DNA from 3 places in the Micromonospora sp. CPCC 205739 genome. Region 1 is predicted to be linked to each of the others. Evidence: riboswitches for the same ligand, from Rfam matches in the RefSeq annotation. Region 1 holds a riboswitch; each other region holds the start of a gene.
What was found. Region 1 has a riboswitch for cobalamin ahead of V6U88_RS10970 (ABC transporter substrate-binding protein). Riboswitches for the same ligand answer to the same signal wherever they lie in the genome.

Region 1 (3,264 bases):
CCCGGGCAGCAGGTTCAGCAGCTCAGCGGCGACGCTGCCGGGCGGCAGGCTGACCGGGCCGAGCGACACCCCGGTGATCAGGGCGACCAGCACCGCGCCCAGCCCGGCGGCCAGCCAGCGTCGGCGCAGCCCGGCCGGTCGGGCCGTACCGACGGTCACCGGCCGCGCCGCCGACGGGTCGCCCGGCTGGTCCGGAGCCGGGGCGGGGTCGCGGGCGGCGGGCACGCCGGCCGGCCGGGACGCCTCGGGCGTCCCGGCCGGTCGGGGTTGCGTGGGTCGTACGGTCACGGGCGGGGGACGGTCACGCCGGCACCTTGGCGACCGCGTCGACGACCGTGCGGAGCTGGTCGACCACCCGCGGGCCCCAGCGCGAGGCGATGTCGTCGTCGAGGACGACCACCTGGTTGTTCTTCACGGCGGTGATCCCGGCCCAGCCGCTGCGCGCCTTGACCGTCTCCGGCGTCTGCTGGCAGCACTTGGTGTCGGCCAGGAAGACGAAGTCCGGGTCGGCCTTGACGATCACTTCCTGGGAGAGCTGCGGGTAGCCGCCGCTCTTGCCGTCGGCGTCGGAGGCGTCGGCGATGTTCTCCAGGCCGGCCAGGGCGTAGATCGAGCCGATGAAGGTCTTGCTGGTCGCGGTGTACAGCTCCGGGCCCAGCTCGTGGTAGTAGGTCAGCTTCTCCGACCGCTGCGGCAGGTCCTTGACCAGCTTGGCGATGTCGTCCTTCATCCGCCTGGTGACGTCGGCGGCCTCGGCCGGGTGCCCGGTCAGCGCGCCCAGGTCGGTGATCTGCCGGTACGAGTCGTCCAGCGTGGCCGCCGCCGGGGTGAGCAGCACCGGGATCTTCAGCGTGGTGAGCTGGTCGACGATCTTGTTGGTGTCGTTGGAGAGCACCACCAGGTCGGGCGTCTTCGCCGCGATCGCCTCGGCGTTGGGCTGGAAGCCGGAGAGGTCGCTCTTCGGCGCCTCCGGCGGGTAGTTGGAGTTGTCGTCGACGGCGGTGACCTGCTTGCCGGCGCCGATGGCGAAGAGCATCTCGGTCGCGCTCGGCGAGAGCGAGACGATCTTCTCGGGGCGCTTCTCCAGCGTCAGCTTGCCGACCGTGACGGGAAAGGTGGCCGCCGAGCCGCTGCTGCCTGCGGCGGGGGTGTCGTTCGAGGTCTTCTCGGCGCAGGCGCCGAGGGTCAGCGCCGCCACCGCGAGGGTCGCGGCGAGCAGCCGGGGGGTACGTCCGGACATCTGTCCTCCTGTCGGTCGAGGAGCCTGGTGCTTCGCCGACAGGGACCTTGCGTACCCGTCCGCGAGGCGCCCTTCCTCGAGAGCGCGTGTCGCGACCACTGACGCAGGCGACCTGGCTCGTCCCCGACGGGCGGGGCATCACAGTTGCGGGACAGCGCCGGTTTCACACCGGCTTCGCTGCGGTTGGTCGACGCCACGGTAGCGCACGACCAGCGGAGATCGTCCGGACGGGAGGGGCGGGTGGGGCCCCGTCGGGGGCGGAACGGGGCCCCACCCGGGCATCAGGAACTGGTGATGGTGACGTTGTCCACAGCCGCCTCGACCAGACTCGCGCCGGAGGCGTCCGCGGCTTCCACCACGATCCGCACCGACTGCCCGGCGTACGGCGTCAGGTTGAGGTTCGCCACCGCCCAGGCGGCGTCCCGGTCGGTGGCCGCACCCGCCTGGTTGAGCAGGGTGGTGGTGCCGCCGTTGTGCACCACGCTGACCCGCAGGTAGTCCGCCGACGAGGCGTTCGACCCGTGCGCCAGGTACCAGGCGAGCGAGAGGGTGAGCGTGCCGGTGGCCGGGAGGGTCACCGCCGGGGAACGGGCGCTGGTCACCCCGCCGTCGACGTCGTAGTCACCCGCCGCCGTGCCGGCGAGCCGACCGGTGACCAGGTCGTTGGCGCCCGCGTACGGGACGAGCTGCTTGGCCCCGGAGGAGTTGGTCGCCTGGGCGGCGCCCCGCTCCCACGCCCCGGTGGTGGCGGTGTCCGTGCCGGCCGGGTTGATGGTCCAGCCGGTGGCCGTCTCGAAGGTGTCCGACCAGACCGTGGTCCCGCCGCCCCCGCCGCAGTACTGCGCCTGCTTGCCGATCGCCCGGTACGGGCAGTCGGCGTACTCGGAGAGCAGCAGCACGGCGTCGCGGTTGCGGGAGGTCTGCGCGGGGATCACCTCGTCCGGCGGGTAGAAACCGCCGCCGGTGGCCGAGCCCGGGTACATCTCGAAGGTGTACGCCCAGATGCCGTGTGCGCCCCACATCCAGTCGATGCTGGTGCCGTCGGCGACGTAGAGGTCGCTGGACTGTTCCGGGGTGTAGCCGTTGGTGTTCGCCATCTGCTGGCCGATGGTGGCGAAGGTGTTGTACTGGTCGGCGCTCATCCCGGTGGGGGTGTTCGCGGTGGTGTAGCCGAACGGCCAGAGCACCAGCTGCGAGTAGGTGTGGAAGTCGATGTTGGCCTTGATCTGCTGCGTCCCGCCGACCACCCGGCTGTTGACGAAGTTGCGCAGGGCCTGGGTCTCCGGGGCGGAGAAGGCGGACGGGCCGCGGTAGGTGTCCGACGAGGTGGTGCCGGACGAGCCGCCGCAGCAGCCCCACTGGTACGACCAGTTCCGGTTCAGGTCGGTGCCGACGGCGGTGGAGCCGCTGTTGGGCTGCCGGTTCTTGCGCCAGGAGCGGTACGAGCCGGTGGCGATGTCGTACTCGCTGCCGTCGGGGTTGACCGTCGGCACGATCCAGATCTCCCGGGAGTTGACGATGTTGCTGATCCGGGAGTCGCTGCCGTAGCTGTCGGTGAAGAGGTTGAGCAGGTAGATCGCCATCTCGACGGTCAGGTGCTCCCGGGCGTGCTGCTGGGCGTTGAAGAGGATCTCCGGCTCGTTCTCGTCGGTGCCGACGTTGTCGGAGATCTTCACCGCCATCAGGTCGCGGCCCTCGTACGACGTACCGATGCTGATCTTGCGGGCGATGGCCGGATGGTCCGCGACCGCCTGGTTCACGACGGCGGTCAGCTCCGCGTAGTCGTGGTAGTTGGAGTCGGCCGGCGGGAAGGCGAGGGTGCCGGCATGGTCGTGGGGAGTCGGGGTGGGGTCGGACTCCAGCCGGAAGCCCAGCCGGGTGATCGCCGCCGCCTCGGCCCGGGTGGCCGAGACGTGCAGCACGCCGTGTTCGGAGTAGTCGATCGCCGCGCCGGTGCGGGCGACGGCGTTCCGGTCGGCCACCGTGCGCGGGCCGAGCACCCGGTAGCTGGCGGCGGCCGGTTC
Region 2 (3,264 bases), 110 kb from region 1:
GATCGGGACGACCACCACCACCCCGGTTTCTCCGAACTCCGAGATCTTGCTTTCGGTGCCGCAGATCGGCGGGGTGCCGGCGGCCGAGATCAGCTCGGCGGTCCTCAACGTGACGGTCACCCAACCCACCGCCGCAGGCTTCGTCACGGTATACCCCGACCGCGGCTCGGCACCAGGCGCGTCGAACGTCAACTTCGTGGCGAAGGAGACGGTGCCCAACCTGGTCACGGTCCAGATGGACACCGGCGGGATCCGCTTCCGCAACACCAGCTCCGGAACGGTACACCTGGTCGCCGACCTCCAAGGCTTCTACAGCCGGCTGGGCTCCGGGCTGAAGCCGGTCACGCCGACCCGGGTGTTGGACACCCGCACGGGCAGCCCGATCGGCGGCAACGGCAACCTCCGACTCGACCTGTCCGCAAAGCTCCCGGCCGACGCGACAGCGGCGATCCTGAACGTGACGGTGACGAAGCCGACGGCGAACGGGGTGTTGAAGGTCTACCCGGACGGCTCGCCGGTACCGGTGGCCTCGAACCTGAACTTCGTCACCGGGCAGACGATCCCGAACCTGGTGATCGTGCCGGTCGTGGCAGGTCGGGTCATGATTCGTAACGCCAGCGCGGGAACCACCCACGTGGTCGCCGATCTCGCTGGCTACTTCGGATCGGCCGCGTCCGGCGCCGACCAGAGCTTCGTGCCGCGGTGGCCGTCCCGGGTGGCCGACACCCGCAACGGACTCGGCTGGGAAGGCCGGTCGGTCGCCAAGCCACTCAGCCCCCGGGAGTCTGATCGATTCACCCCGGTCAGCGAGCCGTGGGAGTGGTGCGACGGCGGGTGCCCGCCGGCCACCGCCGCCGTGCTCAACCTGACCGTCACCACGCCGGCCGCCGCAGGCGTACTGACCGCCCACCCGGCCGACGCGGCGGCACCGACAGCGTCGAACGTCAACTTCGTCGCCGGTGAGACGGCGTCGAACCTGGCCGTGGTGAAGGTCGGCGCCGATGGCCGGGTTGCCGTGTTCAACAACAGCAGCGGCTCCACCCACATCATCGTCGACCAGTCGGGAAACTTCATCGCGGCCCCCTGACGGTTGCCCAGGTCCACTGCGGCCGCGTCCCACTTCGGGGCGCGGCCGTCGCCCACGCTGCGAGGTGGCCCCCGAGTCGTTCACGTCATCAGGTCTGTAGCGCACGGCACCCCGGGGGCCTCGGGGTGACCGCGCAGCCCGGGGTAGCCAAGGTCAGCGACCGCCCGCCCACCGGTCGCTGTGCAGCGCCTCGACCAGCGGGCGCTTCTGCCGCCAGCCGTGCCGGGCCAGGTCGGGCACCTCCTCCAGGTGCGTCACCGGCCCGACGCAGAGCCAGGCCACCGGCCGGATGCCCGCGGGAATGCCCAGCAGGTCGGCCAGGATCGGCTCCCGGTAGAAGGAGACCCAGCCGACGCCGAGTCCCTCGGCGGTGGCGGCGAGCCAGAGGTTCTGGATGGCCAGGCAGACCGAGTAGAGGCCGGCGTCGGCGATGGCGTGCCGGCCCAGCACGGCCGGGCCGCCCCGGGACGGGTCGTAGGTGACCACGATCGACAGGGTGGACTCCAACACCCCGTCGATCTTGATGCGAGCGAACCGCGCCGCCGCCTCGCCCGACAGGGTGGCGGCGAAGGTGTCCCGCTCCGTCTGGACGTGCTCGTGGAAGCGGCGGCGCAGCGCGGCGTCCCGGACCAGGACGAAGTCCCACGGCTGCGAGTAGCCGACGCTCGGCGCGGCGTGCGCCGCGTCCAGGACGCGGTGCAGGGTCTCGTCCGGCACCGGCGCCCCGGTGAACTCGGCCCGGACGTCCCGGCGACGGTGGATGGCGGTGTAGAGGTCCACGGCAGGCTCCCGCTGCGCAAGGCCCACCCCTGACGGGCGGGCGGTCGACGCGAGGCCGGTCTTCGGACTCCCGGATCGACGCCTGGCCGCCCGCCTTCCCAGCCGTACGGCCAGTGGCTGCGCTTCTCGCGCGTGGACGGTGGCTCCCCGGTCACCGCGGCGGGCCCGTGCCGGATTTCCACCGGCTTCCCGATTCTCCCCGCGCACGCGGGGCACCTCGCATGATCGTTGCCGTCGGCGATGCTAGCGGCCGCACCGGGGTAACCGGCATGCGCACCGGGACTACCGCCCCCTACAGTGGCGGGACCCCGGGGCCGATCCGACCGTCCGGGGTCGCACACCAACACGGGGGAACCACCATGACCAACCCTGCCCGCGTCGTCCGTATGGTCCTGACGCTGGCCGTCGCCGCCGGAGTCGTGGCCGGCTGCCAGCCGACGGAGGAGAAGAAGCCCGCCGCCGCGTCGTCGGCGAGCAGCGCGCCCAGCCCGACGGTCGACGTCGCCGCGAACAGCAAGCAGGTCTGCGACGCCGCCCTCGCAATGGCCAAGGAGCACTTCGTCGGGATGGCGGACGACGCCATCGCGGCCATCGACAAGCCGGTCAGCGCCAAGGAGGCCGGCGCCAAGGTTCGCGCCCACTACACCGAGATGGCGGCGGGGCTGCGCAAGGAGGCCGCCCGCGCCGCCGACCCGCAGCTGCGCGGAGCGGTGGAGAACCTGGCCGGCGCGATCGAGAAGCGGCTGACCGGCCCGGACGCCATCAAGGTCGAGGCGCCTGACCTGGACCCGACCCTCAAGGCGCTGGACACCGCCTGCGGCCGGTGATCCGGACGGCGCCGACCGCCCCCTGGCGTGCCGGCGCCGCCGCCCGGCATGCTGTGCCGATGGCCGTACACGTCACGCACGACGGACCGGTGACCACGGTGATCCTCGACCGGGCGGCGTCGCGCAACGCCGTCGACGGTCCCACCGCGCGGGCCCTCGCCGACGCGTTCCGCGCCTTCGAGGCCGACCCGGACGCCCGGGCCGCGGTGCTCTGGGGGGCGGGCGGCACGTTCTGCTCGGGAGCCGACCTCAAGGCGATCGGCACGCCCAGCGGCAACCGGGTCGAGCCGGACGGCGACGGCCCGATGGGCCCGACCCGGATGTCGCTGTCCAAGCCGGTCGTCGCCGCGATCTCCGGGTACGCCGTGGCCGGCGGCCTGGAGCTGGCGCTCTGGTGCGACCTGCGGGTCGCCGAGTCCGACGCGGTGCTCGGGGTGTTCTGCCGGCGCTGGGGCGTACCGCTGATCGACGGCGGGACGGTCCGGCTGCCGAGGCTGATCGGGGAGAGCCGGGCGATGGACCTGATCCTCACCGGCCGGCCGGTGCCCGCCGAGGAGGCGTTCGCGATGG
Region 3 (3,264 bases), 110 kb from region 1:
GCGCGCCGCGCGCCGCCGCCAGGTCGGCGGAGGCGTCGTACGCGGCCAGGGCGATCTCCTCGGCGATCCGGGTGGACAGGGCCAGCGCCTCCGGCGAGTCGAACGGCAGCCGCAGCGCGGCGAAGACGTCGGCCAGCCCCATCACGCCCAGCCCCAGCGGCCGCCACCGCCGGTGCGCGGTGGCCGCCTGCTCGGTGGGGAACCAGTTGCGGTCGATCGCCCGGTCCAGCGCCCCGACGGCCAGCCGGACCGTCGCGGCGAGCCCAGCGAAGTCCACCCCACCGTCGACGAGGTGGGCGGCCAGGTTGACCGAGCCGAGCGTGCAGACCGCCGTCTCGCCGTCGCTGGTCACCTCCAGGATCTCGGTGCACAGGTTGGAGTGGTGCACCACGCCGCCGCCGGCCCCGACCTGGTTGCAGGTGCGGTTCGCCGCGTCCTTGAAGGTCATCCAGCCGTTGCCGGTCTGCGCGAGGGTGCGCATCATCCGGCCGTACAGGGTGCGGGCCGGCAGCGTCCGGACCGCCTTACCGGCGGCCTCCGCCGCCCGGTACGCGGTGTCGAACTCCGCGCCCCACAGGTCGACCAGTTCCGGCACCTCCTTCGGGTCGAACAGCGACCAGTCGGCGTCCGCCTCGACCCGGCGCATGAACTCGTCCGGCACCCAGTTGGCCAGGTTCAGGTTGTGCGTGCGCCGGGCCTCGTCGCCGGTGTTGTCCTTGAGCTCCAGGAACTCCTCGATGTCGGCGTGCCAGGTGTCCAGGTAGACGCAGGCCGCGCCCTTGCGCCGGCCGCCCTGGTTGACCGCCGCGACGCTGGCGTCGAGGGTGCGCAGCCAGGGCACGATGCCGTTGGACCGGCCGTTGGTGCCCCGGATCAGCGACCCCCGCGAGCGCACCCGGGACCACGAGATGCCGATCCCACCGGCGAACTTCGACAGCTTCGCCACCTGCGTGTAGCGCTCGTAGATCGAGTCCAGCTCGTCGCGGGGCGAGTCGACCAGGAAGCAGGAGGAGAGCTGCTGGTGCCGGGCACCGGCGTTGAACAGCGTCGGCGAGCTGGGCAGGTAGGCCAGCCGGGACATCAGCCGGTACAGCTCGCCCGCCTCGGCGACGGTGTCGGACAGGCCGGTGGCCACCCGCAGCCAGAAGTGCTGGGGCCGTTCCAGCACCGCGCGGGTGCGTGGGTGGCGCAGCAGGTAGCGGTCGTGCAGGGTGCGCAGTCCGAAGTACTCGAAGGCGTCGTCGCCGTCGTGGTCGACCAGGGCGTCGAGGGCGGCGGCGTGCGTCGCGACGAAGCCGGCGAAGCCCGGGTCCAGCAGACCCTCGGCGTACGCGGCGGCGACGCTGTCGCTGAAGCCGACGATGCCCTGGCCGGTGGTCTCGTCGGCGATCCGCCCGGCGAGCAGGCGCGCGGCCAGCCGGGCGTACCCGGGCTCCTCGGCGGTCAGCCCGGCCGCCGCCGCGATGGCCAGCCCGGTCAGCTCGTCGGTGCCGGCCCCGGCGGTGCGCCCCGACTCGACCAGGGCGAGGATCCGCTCCGGGTCGGTGTCGGGCAGGTCGTGGTGGTGCCGGTGCAGCAGGTCCCGCAGTGCCCCGACCGGTGGCGGGGCGATGGTGGATGACGCCGTCACGTGCTCTCCTGGGTGGTCGGTGTGGACCGCGGGAGGGCACGACGGCACGCCGGATCGCCGCCGGTCGGTGTGCCGGCGGTGCTCCGTACGGCTCGACGGCCCTCCCACGAGGCCCCGAGGTGGTACGCGCGCCCGGTGGGCACGCCGTGCTGGCAGGTCTTCGGACTCGCGGGCAGACGCGTCCGGCGCGTTCGCCTACTGGCCGTCGCTTCCCGGGCCCCGTCGGGCCCAGTGCTCGTGACGGCGGTCGTTCCCGCTCACCGCTGCGGGGCAGTCCCGGATTCGCACCGGGTTCCCTGTTCGGCGCGACGCCTGGCCGGCGCCGACGCCTGGCGGACCCCGGAGGGTCGCACCAGCAGTGAAAGTGATCCTAGATGTAGTGGGTCGCAAAAAGCCAACACACCACATGCTGTGGGCGTGTCGCGCCGGTGAGAAAATCTGCGTCGCATACAACCTGGACGGTGGCCGACCGCGTCAGCGGGGTGAATGTTCACGGACGGGGTGGGTGGATGCGGGCGGACCTGGAACAGGAGTACGTCGAGTACGTCACGTCGCGGCTGCCGGCGCTGCGCCGGATCGCCTGCCACCTGACCGGGGACGCGCACCGCGGCGACGACCTGGTCCAGACCGCCGTCACCCGGCTCTACGTCGGCTGGCGGCGGGCCCGCGAGGCGGACAACGTCGACGCGTACGTGCGTACCGTGCTGGTCCGGGTCTTCCTCGACGAGAAGCGCCGGCTCTGGTCCCGAGTCCGCCTGGTCGACACGCCGCCCGAGCCGGCGCCCGCCCCGGCCGGCGACGCGGTGGAGGACCGGGAGGTGCTGCACGCCGCGCTCGCCCAGGTGCCGCCCCGGCAGCGGGCCGTTCTGGTGCTGCGCTTCCTGCACGACCGGCCGGTGGACGAGGTGGCCGCCACCCTCGGCTGCACCGCCGGCACGGTCAAGAGCCAGACCTCGCACGGGTTGGCCAGCCTGCGCCGACTGCTCGGCATGGACACCTATGCGACCACCGGAGAGGGGAAGTGATGGAGGAGAAGCTGCTGGCACCGCTGCGGGACGTGCCGCTCCCGCCGTCCGTCGTGGACCTGCACCGGGCCGTACGCGACGGACGCCGGCAGGTGCGACGGCGGCGGATCGCCGCGACGGCCACCGCCGGGCTCGCGGTGGTCGCGGTCCTGGCCGCCGCCCCGGCGCTGCTCGGCCGGGCGGACCGGTCGCCGCCGGTCACCCCGGCGGCCACGCCGTCCCCGACGGCGACCGCCGCGCCGATGCCCGCGACCGCCCCGGCCACCTTCGACCCCACCGAGCAGTACGCCGAGTTCGGCTGGCTTCCTGCCGGTCTGACCGACCGGTCCGTCCGGACCGGAACCAACCAGTTCGCGCTGATCGCATCGACGCCCGAGACCTCACAGCTGCCCGTCAAGGACGCGCCTGCGGTCGAACTGCGGATCGTTTCTGCCGGCAGGGACATCGCGCTCGGCATCGAACGGGACTTCGCCGTGGCCGCCGGACGGGCGGGCTCCGCCGGGCTGGAGCCGGCCGAGCCGGTCAACGGCCGGACCGCCCGGTGGAACGCCAACGCCACTGTCGAGCCCCGGTCCGCCGCGCTGCGCTGGGAGTACGCCCCGGGCGCCT

Region 2: another riboswitch for cobalamin. It lies ahead of bluB (5,6-dimethylbenzimidazole synthase); the one in region 1 lies ahead of V6U88_RS10970 (ABC transporter substrate-binding protein).
Region 3: another riboswitch for cobalamin. It lies ahead of V6U88_RS10410 (ribonucleoside-diphosphate reductase subunit alpha); the one in region 1 lies ahead of V6U88_RS10970 (ABC transporter substrate-binding protein).

The regions. Positions count from the first base shown of each region.
Region 1 is NZ_JBAKHS010000005.1:131,868-135,131, reverse strand. Features, by position in the region: gene V6U88_RS10975 (FecCD family ABC transporter permease) at 1-159, opposite strand, end outside; gene V6U88_RS10970 (ABC transporter substrate-binding protein) at 302-1,240, opposite strand; cobalamin riboswitch at 1,327-1,466, opposite strand; gene V6U88_RS10965 (M14 family zinc carboxypeptidase) at 1,522-3,264, opposite strand, start outside.
Region 2 is NZ_JBAKHS010000005.1:18,330-21,593, reverse strand. Features, by position in the region: gene V6U88_RS10395 (right-handed parallel beta-helix repeat-containing protein) at 1-1,087, shown strand, start outside; gene bluB (5,6-dimethylbenzimidazole synthase) at 1,241-1,867, opposite strand; cobalamin riboswitch at 1,904-2,102, opposite strand; gene V6U88_RS10385 (hypothetical protein) at 2,227-2,694, shown strand; gene V6U88_RS10380 (crotonase/enoyl-CoA hydratase family protein) at 2,754-3,264, shown strand, end outside.
Region 3 is NZ_JBAKHS010000005.1:26,059-29,322, forward strand. Features, by position in the region: gene V6U88_RS10410 (ribonucleoside-diphosphate reductase subunit alpha) at 1-1,630, opposite strand, end outside; cobalamin riboswitch at 1,785-1,928, opposite strand; gene V6U88_RS10415 (SigE family RNA polymerase sigma factor) at 2,140-2,655, shown strand; gene V6U88_RS10420 (hypothetical protein) at 2,655-3,264, shown strand, end outside.